2 linked regions of the Puniceicoccus vermicola genome follow. Each later gene encodes a partner of the first gene's protein in a complex. Links are inferred from orthologs where the notes say so. Each region holds a gene or a part of one and is shown in the gene's direction. Other genes may lie near its edges.

Evidence for each region.
Region 2: the proteins of H5P30_RS03140 (region 1) and H5P30_RS19695 are in contact, whole or in part, in a cryo-EM structure (PDB 6KHJ), measured with the Thermosynechococcus vestitus proteins. The link is inferred for Puniceicoccus vermicola from one-to-one orthologs. Residues at the interface, in WP_126985484.1 of Thermosynechococcus vestitus: Gln8, Lys26, Trp29, Leu30, Pro33, Met34, Met37, Leu38, Leu83, Ile84, Phe85, Lys86, Glu87, Asp88, Val89, Leu90, Pro91, Ala92, Thr100, Ala104, Val107, Ile108, Phe111, Leu112, Tyr114, Ile115, Ile125, Ser126, Leu128, Phe133; in WP_126986108.1 of Thermosynechococcus vestitus: Gly6, Tyr7, Glu8, Tyr9, Phe10, Gly12, Phe13, Leu14, Ile16, Cys17, Ser18, Pro21, Ala24, Leu25, Ala27, Ser28, Leu31, Arg32, Pro33, Ser35, Arg40, Leu41, Thr42, Thr43, Tyr44, Glu45, Ile51, Gly53, Ala54, Trp55.

What each region holds. Positions count from the first base shown.
Region 1 is NZ_JACHVA010000036.1:1,767-11,871, forward strand. Bases 6,957-9,919 are described here. They hold H5P30_RS03140 (complex I subunit 1/NuoH family protein), read left to right. Parts: upstream 6,957-7,870; coding sequence 7,871-8,968; downstream 8,969-9,919. Other genes in these bases: H5P30_RS03135 (NADH-quinone oxidoreductase subunit G), read left to right, coding at 6,957-7,842; H5P30_RS03145 (NuoI/complex I 23 kDa subunit family protein), read left to right, coding at 8,982-9,533; H5P30_RS03150 (NADH-quinone oxidoreductase subunit J family protein), read left to right, coding at 9,650-9,919. Also shown: H5P30_RS03100 (YitT family protein), read left to right, coding at 1-891; H5P30_RS03105 (hypothetical protein), read left to right, coding at 978-1,601; NADH-quinone oxidoreductase subunit NuoB, read left to right, coding at 1,731-2,264; H5P30_RS03115 (NADH-quinone oxidoreductase subunit C), read left to right, coding at 2,261-2,896; nuoD (NADH dehydrogenase (quinone) subunit D), read left to right, coding at 2,903-4,141; H5P30_RS03125 (NADH-quinone oxidoreductase subunit NuoE family protein), read left to right, coding at 4,181-4,699; NADH-quinone oxidoreductase subunit NuoF, read left to right, coding at 4,717-6,075; more of H5P30_RS03135, read left to right, coding at 6,121-6,956; more of H5P30_RS03150, read left to right, coding at 9,920-10,105. UniProt on the Escherichia coli protein: NDH-1 shuttles electrons from NADH, via FMN and iron-sulfur (Fe-S) centers, to quinones in the respiratory chain. The immediate electron acceptor for the enzyme in this species is believed to be ubiquinone.
Region 2 is NZ_JACHVA010000138.1:36,111-45,064, forward strand. Bases 1-2,764 are described here. They hold H5P30_RS19695 (NADH-quinone oxidoreductase subunit A), read left to right. Parts: upstream 1-1,077; coding sequence 1,078-1,452; downstream 1,453-2,764. Other genes in these bases: glmS (glutamine--fructose-6-phosphate transaminase (isomerizing)), read left to right, coding at 1-128; H5P30_RS19690 (DUF3108 domain-containing protein), read right to left, coding at 135-908; H5P30_RS19700 (diadenylate cyclase), read left to right, coding at 1,488-2,764. Outside these bases: more of H5P30_RS19700, read left to right, coding at 2,765-2,843; rpmG (50S ribosomal protein L33), read left to right, coding at 2,895-3,071; H5P30_RS19710 (permease), read right to left, coding at 3,132-4,082; H5P30_RS19715 (arsenate reductase ArsC), read right to left, coding at 4,262-4,774; H5P30_RS19720 (ArsR/SmtB family transcription factor), read right to left, coding at 4,797-5,165; H5P30_RS19725 (hypothetical protein), read right to left, coding at 5,315-5,551; H5P30_RS19730 (Mrp/NBP35 family ATP-binding protein), read right to left, coding at 5,571-6,662; H5P30_RS19735 (hypothetical protein), read left to right, coding at 6,820-7,923; H5P30_RS19740 (hypothetical protein), read left to right, coding at 8,185-8,400; H5P30_RS19745 (hypothetical protein), read left to right, coding at 8,522-8,954. UniProt on the Escherichia coli protein: NDH-1 shuttles electrons from NADH, via FMN and iron-sulfur (Fe-S) centers, to quinones in the respiratory chain. The immediate electron acceptor for the enzyme in this species is believed to be ubiquinone.

The sequences.
Region 1 (10,105 bases):
TGTCTTGGTCTGGGCCGGGGGGTGCGTGAGTATCTTCTCGTGGTCTTGGCCGGGTCTCTTTACGCGATCGCGTTGAAGTACTTTGTTCTTCCATCTAAGGTGGTCTTGACGGGGACGGAGGGGATCGCGGCCGCTTTGTCCTACTATTATGAGAGTGAGGCGCTGTTTACGGGGCTTTATTTCGTCTTTCAGTTCATCTTGATTGTTTTTGCGTTCTTCGCGGTGGGCCGGATGTTTGCCCTGCGTTCGCTTTTGGTGGTGGGCACGGTGGTCGGTTTGCTCACCGTTTTACCGGAGTTGAGGGTGGCTGATCCTGAGCCGCAGAACGAACGGATCATTCTGGTGATTTTTGGGGGGCTGCTTTCCGGGGTCGCCAAGGCACTGGCGTTTACCAATCGCGGATCGACGGGGGACGAGGACATCCTCGGGGCTTATTTTGCGATGAAGTATCTGAAGCCGGTTGGGTTTATCGCAATTTTTGCCGCAATTATTTCAACGGGTTTCGGGCTGGTCATGGCTTTCCTGAAGAGCGGGGAGTTTGAGCCCGTGGTGAATACCCTGATGTATACCTGTATCTATATCTTTATCTCCGCGGAGACCCTGAATAACCTCTACAAGAAGTTCAAGCTGACCATGCTCTCGATGATCACGAAGGAGAGGGAAACGGTGGGAGAGGCGATCAAGAAGACTTTTCCGCATCGGACTTACACTTACCAACCTGTTTTCGGTGGCCATAGCCAGGACCCCTTTTGGTTGGTTCGGACAATCGTGACCCACGAGGAGTTGCCCGGGATCAAGGACGCGATCGAAGATGCGGATCCGAAGGGGTTCCTTTATCATAATGATATTGAAGGCACCTCCCGACGATATTTCATCTCGCCGATTCGATGAGCTGATCATATCGGAGCAGATGAGGGGTCTTGGGCCTTATTGAGACTCGTTTGCGAATATTCTGAGGGTCTCGGGCCGATTGAGGATTGTCCTTCTCGGAAGATTTCGTCATCAACAGGAACTTGATGCGATTGGTGGGACTTTTATTGCTCGTCTTTATGGTCAGTGCTCTCGGGGGCTGGTTTGGCGTGCGTTTCGCAGCGAATGAATCGACGAATTCTTCGCTAACGGCCGAGCTGTCGAGTGAGGTTCGGGCGTTGCAGAGTCGGCTGGAAGCGTTGGAGTCCGGTCAGGAGCCCGCGAAGGCCTTGGTCGCCGCCCTGGAAGACACTTCCGGCGAAGAGAATTTCGCAGAGGATCAGAGTTCTTCCGAGGTCGTGGAGGACGAGATGACGGAAAGCCCGCTGGATTCCAAGTGGCCTCCGGCGAAGCGTGAATGGTTTGAGGCGAGGGCGAGTCGCGAGATTGTTACTTTTACGGATCTGGAGGGCCGAGTGGTTGAAGCTAAGCTCGTGGATGTTACCGATGATAGCGTGAAAATCGTCCGGTCGAAGGATGAGCGTCAGTTTGTTTTGCCCTTGGATCGGCTAGTTTCTTCGGATCGTGAGTTTATCGAGTTTTTGGTCGAAACGGGAAAGTTTTCTCCCACCTCCGAGGAAAAATCGGATGAAGTCGACTGGGGCGCAATTTTTGGAGAGGAAAGTGCTTAATGACGAATTCATTGAAAATGAGGTCGGGGCTTGCGTTAAATTTTGATCGCCCAAGGGTTTGGGGAAGTAATTTAACAGGAATTTCCTTTTATTCCTCGAATCTTCGTTTTGAATGCAGGTGAGCCAGATATGGAGACGAAAAGCAGCCAAGTAGGATATAACTCTAAGGTCGAGGGTGACGTGATTGTCACCAAGGTCGACGCCGTAATCAATTGGGTCCGGAAGAATTCCGTTTGGCCAATGCCGATGGGGCTCGCCTGTTGTGCGATCGAGCTGATGGGGGTAGCCGCATCGCGGTTTGACATTAGCCGGTTTGGGATGGAGGTCATGCGCTTCTCTCCGCGGCAGTCCGATTGTATGATTGTAGCCGGGACGGTTACGTATAAGATGGCTCCAGTGGTTCGCCGGATCTATGACCAGATGGCGGATCCGAAGTGGGTCGTTGCCATGGGGGCCTGTGCTTCGAGTGGGGGTATGTATCGTTCCTATGCCACCCTGCAGGGAGTGGACCGTATCGTTCCAGTGGACGTCTACGTGAGTGGATGTCCTCCGCGGCCGGAAGCGCTCCTCGATGCAATGATGAAGCTTCAGAAGAAGATCGAGAAGGAGCCTTCGTTCAAGAGTCTCGGGAAAGAGGCCGAAGAGAAAAGGGTTTGGGCATGAACGCATTGATCGAAAGTTTGCAGCCTCGTTTTGAGGGGCTGGAACCTCGGAAATCCAGTGATCACCCAGCGGTCCAGTGTCCAGCGGACCTGATTTTGCCGTTGATCGAGTGCCTGCGCGACGAGTTTGAGTACAATCTCCTCAGCGATGTGACTGCGATCGACTGGAGTGAAGAGGAATCTCCGCGATTCTCGGTGGTCTATCACCTCTATTCCGTGAAGGAAGCGCGTTACATCCGAGTGGTCACGAACTGTGTCGACGACGAAAATCCATCGGTCGCCTCGATTGTCGCCTTATTCCCCGGTGCGAATTGGCACGAGCGGGAGACCTTTGATATGTTCGGGATCCGTTTTGAAGGGCACCCCGATCTCCGCCGAATTTTGATGTGGGACGAGTATCCCTATTATCCGCTGCGGAAAGAGTTTCCTTTGGCGGGGATTGAGACCGAACTTCCGGATTCTGAAATCGGCGAGGAAACGAAGGCGAAGGTATTGCCGGCTCCGATGATGGGCGGGCCTTTCGTCAGTAAGAGTGGGGCTCCGATGAGCAAGGCCGAACCTCGGGCGAAGGATCAGAGCTGGACCGAATGGCAGAAGAAAACTTCTCTTGAAGACGGGGGAGAGGACAAGTAAGCGACTATGGCTAAGACCAAAGAAATTTCGATTGGGGACATGGGGGCGCGTGCGAGCGCCTATCAGGATGAGCTCCAGGGCGAAGATATGGCCCTCAATGTGGGGCCTTCTCACCCGACAACACACGGGGTTTTGCGCCTTCTGATGGAGCTCGATGGTGATTTGATCACCAAGTGCGAGCCGGTGATTGGCTATTTGCACCGTGGGGATGAGAAGATCGCCGAGAACATGACCTACAACCAGTTCGTTCCTTATACGGACCGGCTGGATTATATCGCGCCGCTCGCCAATAACGTAACGTATGCCATGGCGGTGGAGAAGCTCGCCGGACTGGAAGTGCCCCCGCGCTGTGCGGCCATTCGTCTTTTGGTGACGGAGCTGGCCCGGATTTCTTCTCACCTCCTTGGGGTCGGGGTTTACGGGATGGATGCCGGAGCATGGACTCCGTTCATGTACACCTTTACCGAGCGTGAAAAGCTCTATACCCTTTTCGAGGAATTAACCGGAGCCCGTTTCACCACCTCCTACACCCGGATTGGTGGCGTTGCCCGCGACATTCCCGAGGGCTGGCTGAAGCGTGTGTCGGACTTCTGCGACCAGCACCTCCCGATCCTCGAGGAAACCACCAACCTGTTGACCCGGAACCGTATCTTTATGGACCGGACCGAAGGGGTCGGGGTGATTTCTCAGGAAGACGCCCTGGCGTACGGGATCACCGGGCCGAATCTTCGTGCAACCGGCGTCGATCTCGATCTCCGTAAGGATCGTCCCTATCTGGGCTACGATCAATATGAGTTCGATGTTCCCGTTGGCACCACCGGAGACTGCTACGATCGCTACCTGATCCGGGCCGAGGAGATTCGCCAGAGCATCCGGATCATTCGTCAGGTGATCAAGAGCTTCCCGGACGGGGCTTGGTACGCCGAAGATGCGAAAAAGATTTATAAGCCGCCGAAGGGCAAGGTCCTGACGAGCATGGAGGAGTTGATTCAAAACTTCATGATCGTGACGGAAGGCCCCCGCATGCCGGAGGGGGAAGTCTATTTCGAAGCGGAGAATCCAAAGGGGATTCTCGGGTTCTTCGTCGTCTCCAAAGGGGGCGGGGTGCCGTATCGCTTGAAGATCCGCTCCCCCAGCTTCTGTAATTTGAGTATCCTCCCGAAAATCTGCCCGGGACTCTACCTGACTGACATCACGGTGGTCCTCGGGAGTCTGGATTTCGTGATGGGGGACTGTGACCGATAATTGTCGCCGAATATTTGCAACCGAATTCCAAAACGATTCATGAGCCAACCGACTGAAATTGCGGAACCCTTCGCGCTCCCCAAGGAGATCATCGCGAAGATCGACAAGATTGTCCCGCGCTATCCCTCCGCACGGAGCGCGACCTTGCCTCTTCTCCACCTGATTCAGGACGAGAAGGGATACATCTCTGAGCAAGCCATTGAGTGGATTGCGGAACGTTTGGGAATCGAGCCGATCAAAGTTCTGGAGCTCGTCACATTCTATCCGATGTTCCGCCAGAAGCCGATTGGGCGACGCCACGTCAAAGTGTGCCGAACCCTTTCCTGTGCGCTCAACGGGGGAGCCAAGGTTTGTGAGAAATTCAAGGATGCCTTTGGCGTGGAGCTAAACGAGGTCTCGGAAGACGGCGAAGTTACAGTGGAATACGTGGAGTGCATCGCCAGCTGTGGAACCGCTCCGGTTGTGCAGATCGATGAAGTTCTCCACGAGAATGTGACCGAGGAGCGGGCCGACGAACTGATCGAGGAGATCCGGTCCAACGCAAAGGGGGGCTCCTGAAACCTGGAGAACTGGATATGGCAGCAGGCGAAAATAGAATTTTGTTAAAGAATGTGGATCAACCCGGTTACGGTCGGGACATTGATTCCTACATTTCGAAGGGTGGCTACGAGGCCTTGAAAAAGGCCGTTGGCATGAAGCCGGAGGAAATTTGCTCCGAGGTCATGGATTCCGGTGTTCGTGGCCGTGGAGGAGCTGGATTCCCCGCGGGGATGAAGTGGAAGTTCCTCGACCGGAAGTCGGGCAAGCCGATTTACCTCGTCTGCAACGCCGACGAATCCGAGCCGGGAACCTTCAAGGATCGCCAGCTCATCTACAAGGACCCGCATCAGCTGATTGAGGGAATGATGATCGCCGCCTACGGAACGCAGACGGCTCTCTCCTTTATCTACATCCGCGGGGAAATGTATGACGGCGCCCGCATTCTCGAGGAAGCGATCGAAGAGGCTCGTGCCAAGAACTTCCTCGGCGACGACATTCTCGGATCCGGTTATTCCTGTGATCTGATCGTTCACCGCGGAGCCGGAGCTTACATCTGTGGGGAAGAAACGGGACTCATCGAATCGATCGAAGGCAAGCGTCCTTATCCGCGCATCAAGCCTCCGTATTTCCCAGCGGTTCTCGGACTCTACATGTGCCCGACGATCGTGAACAACGTCGAGACTCTCTGTCACGTAAAGCACGTCATTGAACGCGGGGGCAAAGAGTACGCGAAGCTGGGTAAACCCGGCAACACTGGCACCCGAATCTGGTCGGTCTCCGGCCACGTGCAGAAGCCCGGCTACTACGAAGTGGAGTGCGGGGCTATGACTTACGGTGAGTTGATCAACGAGGTGTGCGGAGGGATGAGACCTGGCCGCAAGCTGAAGGCGATCATCCCCGGAGGATCCTCCTCGAAGGTCTTACGCGCCGATGAACGTTTTCAAGGGAAACTGAAAGACGGCACCGAATTTGACTGGGGGGTCGAAGACATCCCTCTCGATTTCGACGGACCGATGGCCGCGGGCACCATGTCGGGATCCGGAGCGATCATCGTCATGGACGATTCGACGGACATCGTTGCCGCCCTGGCAAATATTAATGCCTTTTATGCCCACGAGAGCTGTGGTCAGTGCACTCCTTGCCGCGAGGGTTCCCTCTGGTTGAAGAAAGTCACCGCCCGCATGGTCGCTGGCGAGGCGCGCGAGGAAGACGCGGATCTTCTCAAATCCATTGCGGATCAGATTGAAGGCCGCACAATTTGTGCTCACGGGGAAGCGACGGCATGGCCGGTGCAAAGCTTTATTCTGAAGTTCCGTGATGAATTTATCGATTACGCCCGGAAACAGGCGGCGGAACGAAAAGCGAAAGATTCCAAGACGGCGGCAGTTGCCTGACCCGGTCTGGAACGGAGCGAAGGACACGATTACAGATAGGACGAAATGAGCGAGAAAGGTCAGACAGAGAAGGTCACCGTAAATATCGACGGTAAGGATGTCGAGGTGCCCACCGGGATCACCATGATTGAGGCCGCCGAGATCGCCGGTAAGGAGATCCCTCACTACTGCTACCACCCGAAGTTGAGCATTTCTGGAAATTGCCGGATGTGCTTGGTGGAGATGGGGATGCCAATGCGTGACCGCGGAACGGGTGAGCCCGTGATGGATGACGACGGCAAGCAGAAGATCGGCTGGATGCCCAAGCCCGCGATCGCTTGTAACTCGAAGGTCTCTCCCGGACTCCATATCAAGACCGACACGGATCTGGTCAAAGATTGCCGCAACGGTGTCATGGAGTTCCTCCTCGTCAATCACCCCCTCGATTGCCCGATCTGCGACCAAGCAGGGGAGTGTCGTCTGCAAGAATTTGCCACGGATTACGGTCGGGGCTACTCGCGCTTTATCGAAGAAAAGAACGTGAAGCCCAAGCGGACCGTTCTCGGCCCGCGGGTCATGCTCGATGATGAGCGCTGCATCCTTTGCTCCCGCTGTATCCGCTTCATGAGCGAAGTGGCGGACGACCCGGTTCTCGGATTTACCGAACGGGGCAGCTATTCGACGCTTACCTGTTTCCCCGGGAAGAATCTTGATAGCAACTACTCGCTGAACACCGTGGACATCTGTCCGGTGGGAGCGCTTACCAGTCGCGATTTCCGTTTTAAGATGCGGGTTTGGTTCCTGAAGTCGGTGAAGAGCATCTGCACCGAGAGTAGTGTCGGGGCCAATACCGAGGTCTGGCAGCGCGAAGGGAAAATTTACCGAATCACACCGCGGCGCAATGACGCGGTCAATGATACTTGGATGACCGATAGCGGCCGAGCCCTTTACCAACAGGTCGAGGCGGAAGGGCGCCTACGTCAGCCCGTGGTCAAGGGCTCCAACGCCACCGCGACCGAAGCGGTTCGCGCGGCAGGCGAGATCCTCAAGTCATCGGAGAAGATTGCCATTGTGGCCTCCACGCACTCTTCGGTTGAGGAGCAATATTACCTGAGCCAGTTGGCGCGGTCTAAAAAGGCCAAGGTTTTCGCCGTTCAGCACCTCGGAGAAGAAGACGGTCTCCTGCAATCGGCTGACCGCACTCCCAACACCCGTGGAAGTCTAGTGACTGGGCTCTTGTCCGACCTGCCGAGCGCAGATCTCAGCGATCTTGCTTCGCAAATTGACAGTGGGGCGGTGGATACCGTGCTAGCAGTGCATGAGGATTTGGTGGCCGCCGGTTTGACGGAAGCGCAAATTGCCAAGGTGCAGCTCATTCAGGTCGCCACTCAGAAGAGTGCATCGACCGCGTTGGCGGCGATCTTGATCCCGTCATTGACGGTCTTCGAACGCTCCGGAAGCTTCATCAATCAGCAGTTCCGACTGCAGAAGTTCCACGCCGTTATCCCTGGACCTGCGGGTCTCCTTTCCGATTTGCAAATCTTTGCCTCTCTGAAGTCTTTGGTCGAAGGGGAAACGGCAGCGACCGTGCAGGTCAAAGACGCCTGGAACTCCCTTTCTTCGGAGATCGAAGAGTTGCAGGGCATTCAATTCCGTTCGATCCCCGACGATGGGCAAACCATCTCGGCGGGGAATCTCGCCAATCTTCCATTCCCGGAGAAAAAATCGCTGAAGTTCGATGCACGCGAGTTCGCTCGCGAAGCGATCGGCGTCTCGGAAGCCTCCTGATCATTTTTGCCAATCCAGTCAGATTCCAATGGAACTCACATCCGTCCTCCTGAAAATTGTATACGCGGTCTTGATGATCGTGGTGGTCATGACCATGGCCGGATACTCCGTGCTCATTGAGCGCAAGGTTTCCAGCTGGGTGCAGGGCCGAGTCGGACCGAACCGGGCCTCTCCGTTTTTCGTCAAATATTTGCCTGTGATCGGGCCCATGCTCGTGCGATGGGGGATTTTCCAACCGGTGGCTGACGGGTTGAAGTTCCTTTTCAAGGAGGAGATCACTCCGGGGCACGTAAACAAGGTGTATTACTACATGGCCCCGATCATCGCGTTGGTGCCGGCGTTGACGACGATGGTGGTCATTCCGTTTGGGCAGTATACGAATCCGGATACCGGAGCGGTCAATCCGCTCATGTTAGCCCCGCTCGACATTGGGATTCTCTTCATCTTTGCAGTCTCTTCGCTAGGGGTGTACGGGATCGTGCTCGCGGGTTGGTCCTCGAACAATAAGTATTCCTTCCTCGGCAGCATCCGGAGCTCGGCGCAGATGATCTCCTATGAGCTCTCGCTGGGCCTCTCCATCTTCCCGTTGTTCCTCTGGCTCAACGCACCGGGGGTCGAAGGCGGCTTGGGTCTGACCTCGGTCGTCGGCTATCAGCAGAATATCTGGTTCATTTTTGTCCAGCCGCTGAGTGCGCTCCTTTTCCTCGTCGCCATCTTCGCAGAGACGAATCGCCTGCCTTTTGATATGGCTGAGTCGGAGACTGACCTCGTCGGTGGGTTTCACACGGAGTACGGCTGCTTCAAATTCGGGATCTTTTTCGTCGCCGAGTACGCGCACATCGTCATCGGTTCCGCTCTTTTCGCCCTGCTGTTCCTCGGGGGATGGCATTTCCTTCCCGGCGTAGCCAATCCTTGGCCCGATGGCTGGATCGGAGGCGTTCTCTCAACGATCTGGTTCATCATAAAGGTCGTGGCGATGATTGTCTTCTTCGTTCTGATTCGTTGGACGATCCCCCGGTTCCGTTACGACCAGGTGATGAAGCTTGGCTGGACCATCCTCCTGCCTCTGGCGATCGCCAACCTCATCTTGAACGCGATCATTATCGCTATCATCGATACACAGTAAATTTTGACTCACCATGGCTGAAACCAAAGTAATCGAGCGCAAGCCGCTGAGCCTGTCGGAGAGAACCTATCTCCCGCAGATCGTGTCCGGCTTGAAGACGACGATCTCGCAAATCTTCAAGCCCTCAGTCACCTTGCAGTACCCGGAGGAGCGTCCCCCGATCCCGAAAGGGTATCGAGGTGTGCCGACCCTGGTCAAAGACCCCAACGGTCGCGAGAAGTGTGTCTCCTGCCAACTGTGCGAGTTTGTCTGCCCTCCGCGGGCGATTCGGATCACCCCGGGCGAAATCCCTGAGGGCTCCGAGTATGAGCACGTCGAGAAAGGACCGGAAGAGTTCGAGATCAACATGCTGCGCTGCATTTATTGCGGGCTCTGCCAAGAGGTTTGTCCCGAGGAGGCTATTTTTCTTCAGGACGTGTTTTCACTTTCTGGATACTCGCGTGAGGAAATGGTGAACGATAAGAAGAAACTTTACGAACTAGGTGGAACGCTCCCCGACGAACATTTCAAGTGGGACAAAAAGAAGGCAGCAGAGGAGGCTGCGGCAGCGGGCGGACACCATTGAGGGCGCAATCCTTTCGATTTTTGTCTTTTCCCGCTAACACCTTTATTACAGGTTGATTTCCCGTGGACGTGCTTTTCATTATTTTCGCGGTATTGACGGTGCTACCGGCCTTTTTGATGGTCGTAGCTCGCAATCCGGTCAACGGCGCCATGTTCATGATCGTCTCCTTTGTGGGGATGGCCGCGCTCTTTGTGCTTCTGGAGGCCTTCTTTTTGGCCATTCTCCAGATTCTCGTCTACGCGGGCGCGATCATGGTGCTCTTTCTCTTCATCATCATGTTGCTCGACATGGATGAGGTGGAGAAGATCAAGCCTCGAACCGTAACGGCTTTTGCCAGCGGGATTTCCTTGGCCTTGATCGTGGTCGGGATCATTTCACTGCTCGGCTCGGACGGTATGTCCGGGCAGGCGTTTGCTTCCCTTGCGGCAGCCCCGGATTTCCCCTCCGCTGCGGCTCCGATGGAACTTTCTCTGAGCACCAAGTCCTACGGATTCGGGCTCTTCACGAAATACATGCTTCCGTTCCAGTTGACGGGGCTGTTGTTGTTGGTGGCGATGATCGGTGTGATTGTC
Region 2 (8,954 bases), on another replicon or contig:
TCGACGACCCGGCTCTGCCGATCATCATGAGCATCCCCCTCCAGCTCCTCAGCTATCACATCGCCGTGGCGCGGGGATGCGATGTCGACAAACCTCGTAACCTGGCGAAGTCGGTCACCGTAGAGTAAGGCCGATCAATCCAGCTCTTCCGGAGTGCGCCACTCGATCTTGGTCAGCTCCGCCCAGAAACTACCGACGGTTACCTCACCCTGGACCTGAACCGGATAGTTGAGGCGGTCGGAGGTAAACCAAAGGTTCACCTCTGAGTCGCTGCTTTTCTCAAAGACGCCCCCGAGCTCTCCGGTTTGCGGCTGGATCTTGAACGTATTGAAGTGCCCAGCCTCCACTTTGATCTTCTCCTCGTTATTGATCGGAAGTGAAATCGCCACCGCTTTCTTCCCATCGGTGACCGCAAAAGTGTAGGTGCTTCCTTTCACAGGCGGGATGCTGCGAAAATAATAGACCGCGCCGACGGGGTCGAGCACAGGCCCCTCAGGGAGGGCAACTGGTTCCTTTTTCTTCCCATGATTGGCGTAGGTGGCCTCCATCTTGTCCCAGTCAAAGGTCACCTCAATGTCTCGTTTGGTCTTTCCCTCCCGTTTCTTCTCCTTATAATATAGGGTTCGGGTGAGATCCTCGGAGACCCACGTATCGATTCGAGTTCTCACCTTGAAAAATTTATCGGCAAAGCTGTTGGTGCGGACGTGAAACGAAAAGTGCCAAGCGGGCTCACCCTGATACTCTTCGAGATCGTGGACCTGAAGACGGGCATAGCCCACTTGAAAAACACTCCATTTCAGATCATAGCGCAACGCTTCGCCCGGCCTAAAATTAGGCTCCAGCGCGGAGGATTGAGAGATCCCAAGGCACAACACCCCGAGGAAAAGGTAGAGAAGGCGGAGTTTCATTGGTCTACGATCATGGAGCGAAGACTGCGAACCGCAAACACTTCCGGCAAATCCATTCAGGGCTCCCTCCGGCGACTCCCGAAAAAATCAGGAGATCTCGAGGCTCTTCGCCTTAGAAAATTAAGCTTTACACTTGTTCCGAGCCAAAAACCCACGTATTCAAAACAACATGGCAATCTCTGACTTTCTTCCGGTTTTGATCCAGGTATGTCTCGCTGTTGTGATTGGAGCGGTGATCATCCTGGCCAGCGTCGTTGTCGGTCAACGCGGCAGAAAGAACAAGATCAAGGACACGGCCTACGAATGCGGGGTGCCGCCCGCCGGAAAATCGCGGACTCGATACGCGGTCAAATTCTATGTCACGGCGATGCTTTTTATCCTCTTCGATATCGAAGTGGTCTTCCTCATCCCATGGCTTCTCAGCTATCGCGAGTTTCTCGTGAACAGCATCCCGATCGTCGCCCCTATGGCCGTATTTTTTGGAATCTTCATCCTCGGCCTCGTTTACGAGTTGAAGAAAGGTGCCATCGAATGGGAGCGCTAAGGTAGAATTATTGCTAGCGACCTGCCCCCTCTTACATGCATCTTGAGCGCTTCATCACCAAATCACGCATCGTTGAGATAACGAGCAAGGACCTCCTGGGTGCGCTAGAAGAACTGCTCAGCGTTTGCGACGTCGAAGAGCTCGAGCAATACGGCAAAAAGAAACTTCTCAAAGAACTGCTCGACCGCGAGCACACGATCACGACCAACCTCGGCAACGGAGTGGCTCTCCCCCACGTCCGCGTTCCGATGAAGCGTCGTTACATCATGGCCATAGGCCGCTGCCCGGAAGGCCTGACCTACGACGGGTCGGATGACTACCGCGACGTAAAGCTGGTCCTTCTCCTCCTCGCCTCCGAAAACGCCCGGAACTATCTCAACGCCTTGGCCGCCATCGCCGGAGTGTTCCAAGACAAGCGGGTCGTCGAGCGGCTAATGATGCCGGGCACGCTGAACGATTTCCGCACGGACATTAAGGCCACGCTGGGTGGAGATCCGCAGATGCCCCGCCAGAAGCCGACCCGAATCAATCGACTCATCCTCCGGGAGGCGGAAAAAATCGCCATGAGCGCGCGCTGCCGGTCAGTTCTTATTTTTGGCGACACCTTTGCCGGAGGAGTTGAGCTCACGCGTAGTTTCAAAGATCTGAAGACGATCCTCGTCACCCAAGCGGGGGCCGAAACGGTCGAGGACGGCGGGAAAGTCACCGAGTTTCTCCCGATTCGATCGTTTTCCCACCACCGGATGTCGCAGCTGCGATCGGCGATCCTCATCGGCCTGACCCGGGGAATTTTTGAACCGGACGAACTCATTTGCTGCGTCGGCGGGCTACCTCAAAGCAATCGCTTTGATTCGATCCTCGTCGTCGATGTGGCTCGGGAATTCCAGACCCTCTTCTCGGATAAAAGCCATACATTGCCGCCCTCTCTTCGCCCTGAGGTCATGGAGCGGGTACTTGCCATTGCCATGGAGCTCGGGTTGGAAGGCCGCGAAGGCAAGAAAGTGGGCTGCCTCTTCGTCCTCGGCGACACTCAAAAGGTCTTGGAATACTCGAAGCCTCTCGTCCTCAACCCGTTTTACGGATATCGCGAGGAAGACCGCAACGTGCTGAATCCCTTCATGGACGAAACGGTGAAAGAATTTTCCTCGATCGACGGAGCCTTTATTATCCGGGGCAACGGTGTCATCGAAGCCGCCGGCACCCTCCTCCGCGCGCCCGAATATCCCGACCTCCCAGGAGGCCTTGGAGCGCGCCACGCTGCCGCCGCAGCGATCACGAAGAGCACCCGCAGCCTGGCCATCGTCGTCTCGGAAAGCACCGGCCAAGTTACCCTTTTCTCACACGGAGACATGGTTTCTCTTCTCGGCCACCCAGTTGGTGGTAATTTTTGATTGCAGAGAGGTCCGAAAGGCCTTTTTGTCAGCGGTTTTCCTATTTTCATCATGCCACGCGATACAATCATTCTAGAGTGCACTGAGGCCCGCAAAGAAAACCAGCGTCCCTCACGCTACATGTCCACCCGCAACAAGAAGGTTCAGACCGAGCGGGTCGAGAAAAAGAAGTACAACCCGTACTTGAAGCGCCACACAGTTCATAAGGAACTGAAGAGCGCCAAGTAAGGTAGGCTTCCCTTTTTCCCGAACGACTTATCGAGGCGACGTCCAGTCGCCTCCTCCCTCCTAGAGAAATCTAGCGAGGGCGTTCAACAGGTAACCTGTTGCCATAATTGCACCTGCCGTGATCGCGAAAAACAACGCGATTAACGGCAGTTTCATTGTGCGCCGAAGCATCACGGCCTCGGGTAGACTGAGGGCTGACATGGCCATCATAAAGGAAAGCGCCGTCCCAATGGGAATGCCCTTTTCAAACAAGACTACGGCGACAGGAACAATGGCGGCACAACTGCCGTAGAGCGGCACCCCCAGGAAAGTCGCGATTGGCACCGAAAAGACTCCCGTCATCTCCATCCAGCGATGGATCGTCTCTTGGGGCACGTAGTTGTGGAGAAAAGAGCCAATCGCAACTCCGACAAGCACCCAGATCCAGATCGCCCGGATCACACCAACGACCTCGCCGACCGCAAAGCGGATGCGTTCGCGAAAATTCTCCGGACCGCGACTCTCGGGAACCGACGATTCGGCGAACTCATCCTCAAGATGTTTCTCCATCTTTAATTTCCCGAGAACAAATCCAGCAACGACGCCAATCAACAGCCCGCTCCCCACATAAACCAGGGTGATGGGAATCCCGAAGTCGGCAGCCATGAGCACAACGAGATACTCATTAATAATCGGTGAAGTGATGAGAAAGGAGAAACAAATCCCCAACGGCACCCCGGCGCGGAGAAAACCGATAAAAATCGGGATCGAGGAACAGGAGCAGAACGGAGTCACCGCGCCAAAAACCGCCGCGATGACGTTCCCCCAAACCCCTCCGCGGCCCATCCACTCCCGAAGCTTCCGCTCCGGGAGAAAGGTGCGCAGTACGCCGATGATGAAGATCATCCCCGCCAACAGCAGGAAGATCTTCATCGAATCATAGACGAAGAACTGAACCGCCCCGCCGAAGCGGGTGTTGGGATCTATTCCGAGAAGACCGTAAACGAGCCAATCCGCGGCATTCAGCAACATTTACCGCCCTTGCCCCCGTCTTTTTCGGAACCACAGCAGCATTCGCTCTTTTCAGCCTTCTCCTTCAGAGAGGAATCTAGCTTCGCCATTAGGCGTCGGAAAAGCCCCGGCTTTGGCGATTCACAGTTGGATGACTTCGCATCTTTCTTTTCAGCACTCATTCTTTGATTTGGTTTTTCTTAGATACTTTGGGTTTGAGAAGGACAAGGTTGCTCCGCCAACGTCATTTCCCCGATTTTGCGGGTCTCCTCCTCAATCGAAGCCCGGAGTTGGTCGAGCTTACTCAGGGGCAGGTTGAGAAAGAGATCGATTCGGCGGGCGATCTCGGTCGCCACTGCGATGAACACGGACTCCGAATTCGATTCAGCCGGATCCGGCGAGCCCCAGTGAGCAAGGATGGGCTGCCCCGGCCAAACAGGGCAGCTCTCCCGAGCGTTATCACACACAGTGATGACAAAGTCGAACTGGACGTTCTTGAATTCATCCAACGACTTGCTCCGCGCATCCGAAGCGTCGATTAGGAACCGCTCTCTCAGCACCTTCAGGGTCAACGGATGAGGACCATCCTTGGGAGCTGCACCCGCACTGTAGGTTTCAAAACGGGAAGATGCCTTTTTCCGAAGGATATACTCCCCCATGATGCTGCGCGCACTATTCCCCGTGCAGAGAAAGAGAATCTTTAACTTTTCCATGATTTTTCGTTTTTGAGAGAACTTATTCAGAACAACTGGCGCAGCAGGCAGAAACCACGCCCTCATCGCTCCTCGCCAATACCTCTTTGCGCTTTCGAAGATCTTCGGCAAACCGCAGATCCTCGGGGCCACAATCCTGAAGACACCGTAGATTCTCCTCCACCAGCGGATTCGTCGGAGTCGCAATGCGATAAATCCTCCACTGAGCAACTCTCTCCACCTCCAGCATCCCCAGCTTCTTCATATACTGCAGCTGCTTCGACATCTTTACCTGATCGGCTTCGAGAATCTCCATGAGGTGGCAAACGCAGAGCGGCCCCTCCCGCAACAAATTCAGGATACGCAGCCGCTGCACATCACATAGACACTTATAGACACGAACGACATCCATTCACGCAATATTCCACCTATAGAATATTCTGTCAATAGAATATAGTAAACTACAGATTAAAACCGAGAAAGAACGACTGCCTACGCAGGATCGCATTTAAAATCCGCGGGCACAAAAAAAGGCCTCACCTACCGAAGCCTACCTACGAATTACTTTAATGAATTGCTCTTCGTCTCGCGACGAGCCGAGCGCCACTGTTCGCGATGCTTGCGAATCCAATCGAGCAGCGCTTTCTCAAACCCAATATCAGTGCCCTGCTTCTCGGACTCGATCCATTTATGGCGCAAGATCTCTTCCCTCTCAGCGAGGAATTCTTTATAGAGACTTGATTGCCCAGCGAAGTCGGCCACGGGTTTTTTCTCTGAGGATTTTTTCGGCGATCTCATTACCACCTATACAGAAAGGCTAATTCGATTGATCATTCTTTGTCAATTTGAACTTATCCCAAATCTTCTGAGCGATTTGGCGGAACACTTGGGAACATTCGAGATCAGGATCACTGACGACAATGGGCACGCCATGATCACAGCCTTCCCGAATCCGGGGATCGAGTGGAACTTGGCCCAGTAAATCGGTTTGGAGAAATTCAGCGGTACGAGCCCCGCCCCCTTCGCCGAAGAGATATTGACGATCTCCCGACTTTTCATCCAGCAGGTAGCTCATGTTCTCGGCAACTCCCACCAGCGGGACACTGACCTTATCAAACATCATCGCCCCTCGACGGGCGACATTAACCGCGGCCAACTGGGGAGTCGTAACGACGACAGCACCTTCAAGCGGCACGGTCTGGACGAGCGAGAGCTGGGCATCTCCGGTTCCCGGCGGCAAATCGATAAAAAGGATCTCGAGCTCCCCCCAATCCACATTGCTGGCGAACTGCTGAATCGTCTTCATCACCATCGGTCCACGCCAGATGACGGGAATATCCTCTTCGACGAGAAAACCCATAGACATGACCCGAACCCCAAAATTTTCCAACGGCTGGATCATCCCGTCCACCACTTCCGGGCGACGGTTGACCCCCATCATCAACGGAATGGAGGGGCCGTAAATATCGCAATCCATGATTCCGACCGATGAGGGCTTGCCCTCTTCCCGCAAGATGCGGTCCATTGCGCAAGCGAGGTTCGCGGTAAACGTCGATTTACCGACTCCGCCCTTGCCGCTGGCGACAGCAATAGCAATCCGCACTTTTTGCATCGGACTTTCCTCAGGGGCAGACTGCTCTTCCTCCTGCGGATTTTTCTTCGACTTCACAGCGACCATCACCTCGGCTTTTGTGACGCCATCGATCGCAGAAATCGCCGCTTCCGCTTCTTTCTTCAGCGCTGGGGCTACCGCCGGATCTGAACTGGTCAGAGCAAGGGATACGGAAACATCCCCGCCAGAGACCTCGACGGCTTTCACAATACCAAAGGAAACGATATCTCTGGTGAACCCTGGATAGGGCACCTTTGACAACGCGCTGCGAACCATTTCTTCCGTAACTGCTGACACAGCCTCCTTTCAACAGAATCGTAACCTTGATTGCAAAGGGAAACGAAGCGTTCCCGAAAGAATTCAATATTTGGAGACATCCGACCGCCCCATCCCCGCTATGAAAGAGGGAATAAATCCTCGCCTTTACGCTCTCCATTTATAGTAACCGATTTTTATGAAAACACCGAAACCCAATCTCCTCTTCCTTCTTCCGGCAATACTCACCCTATTACTAAGTGGGTGCGCCACGATCTCTCCATCGACTTACCGGGGGACTGCGAACGGATACAATGTCGCCATGCAAAAGGTAGGCGAGGAGCAGTTGCTCCTCAACATCGTCCGCCTCCGCTACCGCGACGCTCCATACTTTTTCGAAGCCTCTTCCATTACCTCCCAACTTGATCTGAACAGCAGCCTCGGGGTGGCTGGCACCTTTCCTCTCTCGGGCAGCGCCCCGGATGCACTTTCCGGGAACACTGGCATCAGCTTTGCGGAACGCCCGACCATTTCCTATACACCTCTCCAGGGAGATGATTTTTTCAACCGTCTTCTCGGCCGGATTACTTTTGAAGACATTTCTCTCCTGACAAATTCCGGTTGGAGTATGGACACCGTTTCCCGCATGGTCATTCAACGCACCAATGGCATGAACAATGCGATGGGTGCCTCAGGTCCGACGCCGGAGATTCTGCCCCAGTTCAAGGAATTCCGTGAGGTGGCCGATACGCTCTTTCAGCTCCAACGACACAACGCGATTCAAATGGGGGAAGTGCAGTCCGAGAACGGTTACGAACCCGTTATTTTTCTTCCCGCCCCAGGCAGCAATGAAGATGCCGATCGTTTGCGCGAACTCCTCTCGCTCGATCCGGAACTCGACGTCTACCGGGTCAGACCGGGTGCAGCGGCAGTCCCGAGTTCCAATGGGGACTTGATCGAGATCAACACCCGCTCTCTTCTCGGGGTTCTCTTCTTCCTTTCCCAGGGCGTCAACGTACCCGAAAAGGATGTTGAATCCGGCAAAGTCACGAAGACTCTTTACGACGATGGGACCGTCTTCGATTGGAATGAGCCGCTGGACGGCCTCTTCCGTGTCGAAAGCTCCAACAGTGAGCCCGACAACGCATCCACCGCGGTGCGCTACCGGGGGACTTGGTTCTACATCAAGGATGATGACCTTCTGAGTAAGGCCACCTTTATGCTTCTATCGCAAATGTTCGCGCTCCGCACTGGCGATGCCCAAGGTCAGACTCCGGTTTTGACGATTCCCGTGGCGAACTAGTCGTTCGATCGATCCTTTTCGATTCCGAGAGGGGAAGTGCTCTGGCACTTCCCCTCTTTTGTTTCGGTTTCTTCCGCCGCAGACAGAATCTACGCGCACCACGATCAAAAATCGAGCCGGCTCAGATACGGTCCAGATGGGCTGAACCATCTGGAACCTCATGCCCCATTCCTCAAAAAGGGATCACTCAGCCTGATGAGGATTTACGCGAGGAGAACCGGGCGAAGGGTTAAATACCGAATTTAGGAAGTTTTGATAGTTATGGCGGGATGGGAAATGAGTCTGAGCGAGGCGGCCCAATTGGAGGCGGGTCTGCGACCCGTGCCATTTGGGCTAACGCTGCTCAGGCTCATTTCCCGCCCGTCCCAGGGGGATGCCCCAGAATCGAAGGTCGCGGCGTTGCAGGGATCGGAGCGTATCTCGATACGAATCCGATCCCTGCGCCTTGCGCTGCTTCGATTCTACGCTGCACCATAAGGATCAAAACTTACTAAATTCGGTATAAGATCAGGCAGGTTTGAGACTTCCCGAACTTCGCTTTGTCCCCGCAAGCAAACGGTTGCCTTTCGCCGCCGATCCTCACAGGATTTTGATTCGAATGGTTCGGACAAGTAAGAATAAAGAAGCTACCCTCACTGGCGTCCTTATCGGAGCCGCCGCCGCCGCAATCCTCGGAGTCATCCTCGGCTTCACCTACGAGGTCCGCAGAACTCCCGATTTAGTCCGCTCCCGCTCAGCCTTAGAAAGCGAAAAGGATCCTCTCACAGAGAGATTCCGCTTCGGCAGCACGAGCTCCTCGGGAGGGTGGCAGCAACTCATGCAATCCGCCCAGAATAGTTTGACGAGCAACCAAAGTATCAGGCTACGCGAGGGGGAGCTCAACCAGATCGCCAGCCAATATTTAAATTTCACATTGGGAAAGCAACAATCCCAGCAGAACGAGACACCTTCCTACGCCCTGCTGCCCGACACTCCCAACTTCGCCATCTCGGACAGCGACCTCCAAATGATCATCCCCTTTGAGGTGCTTT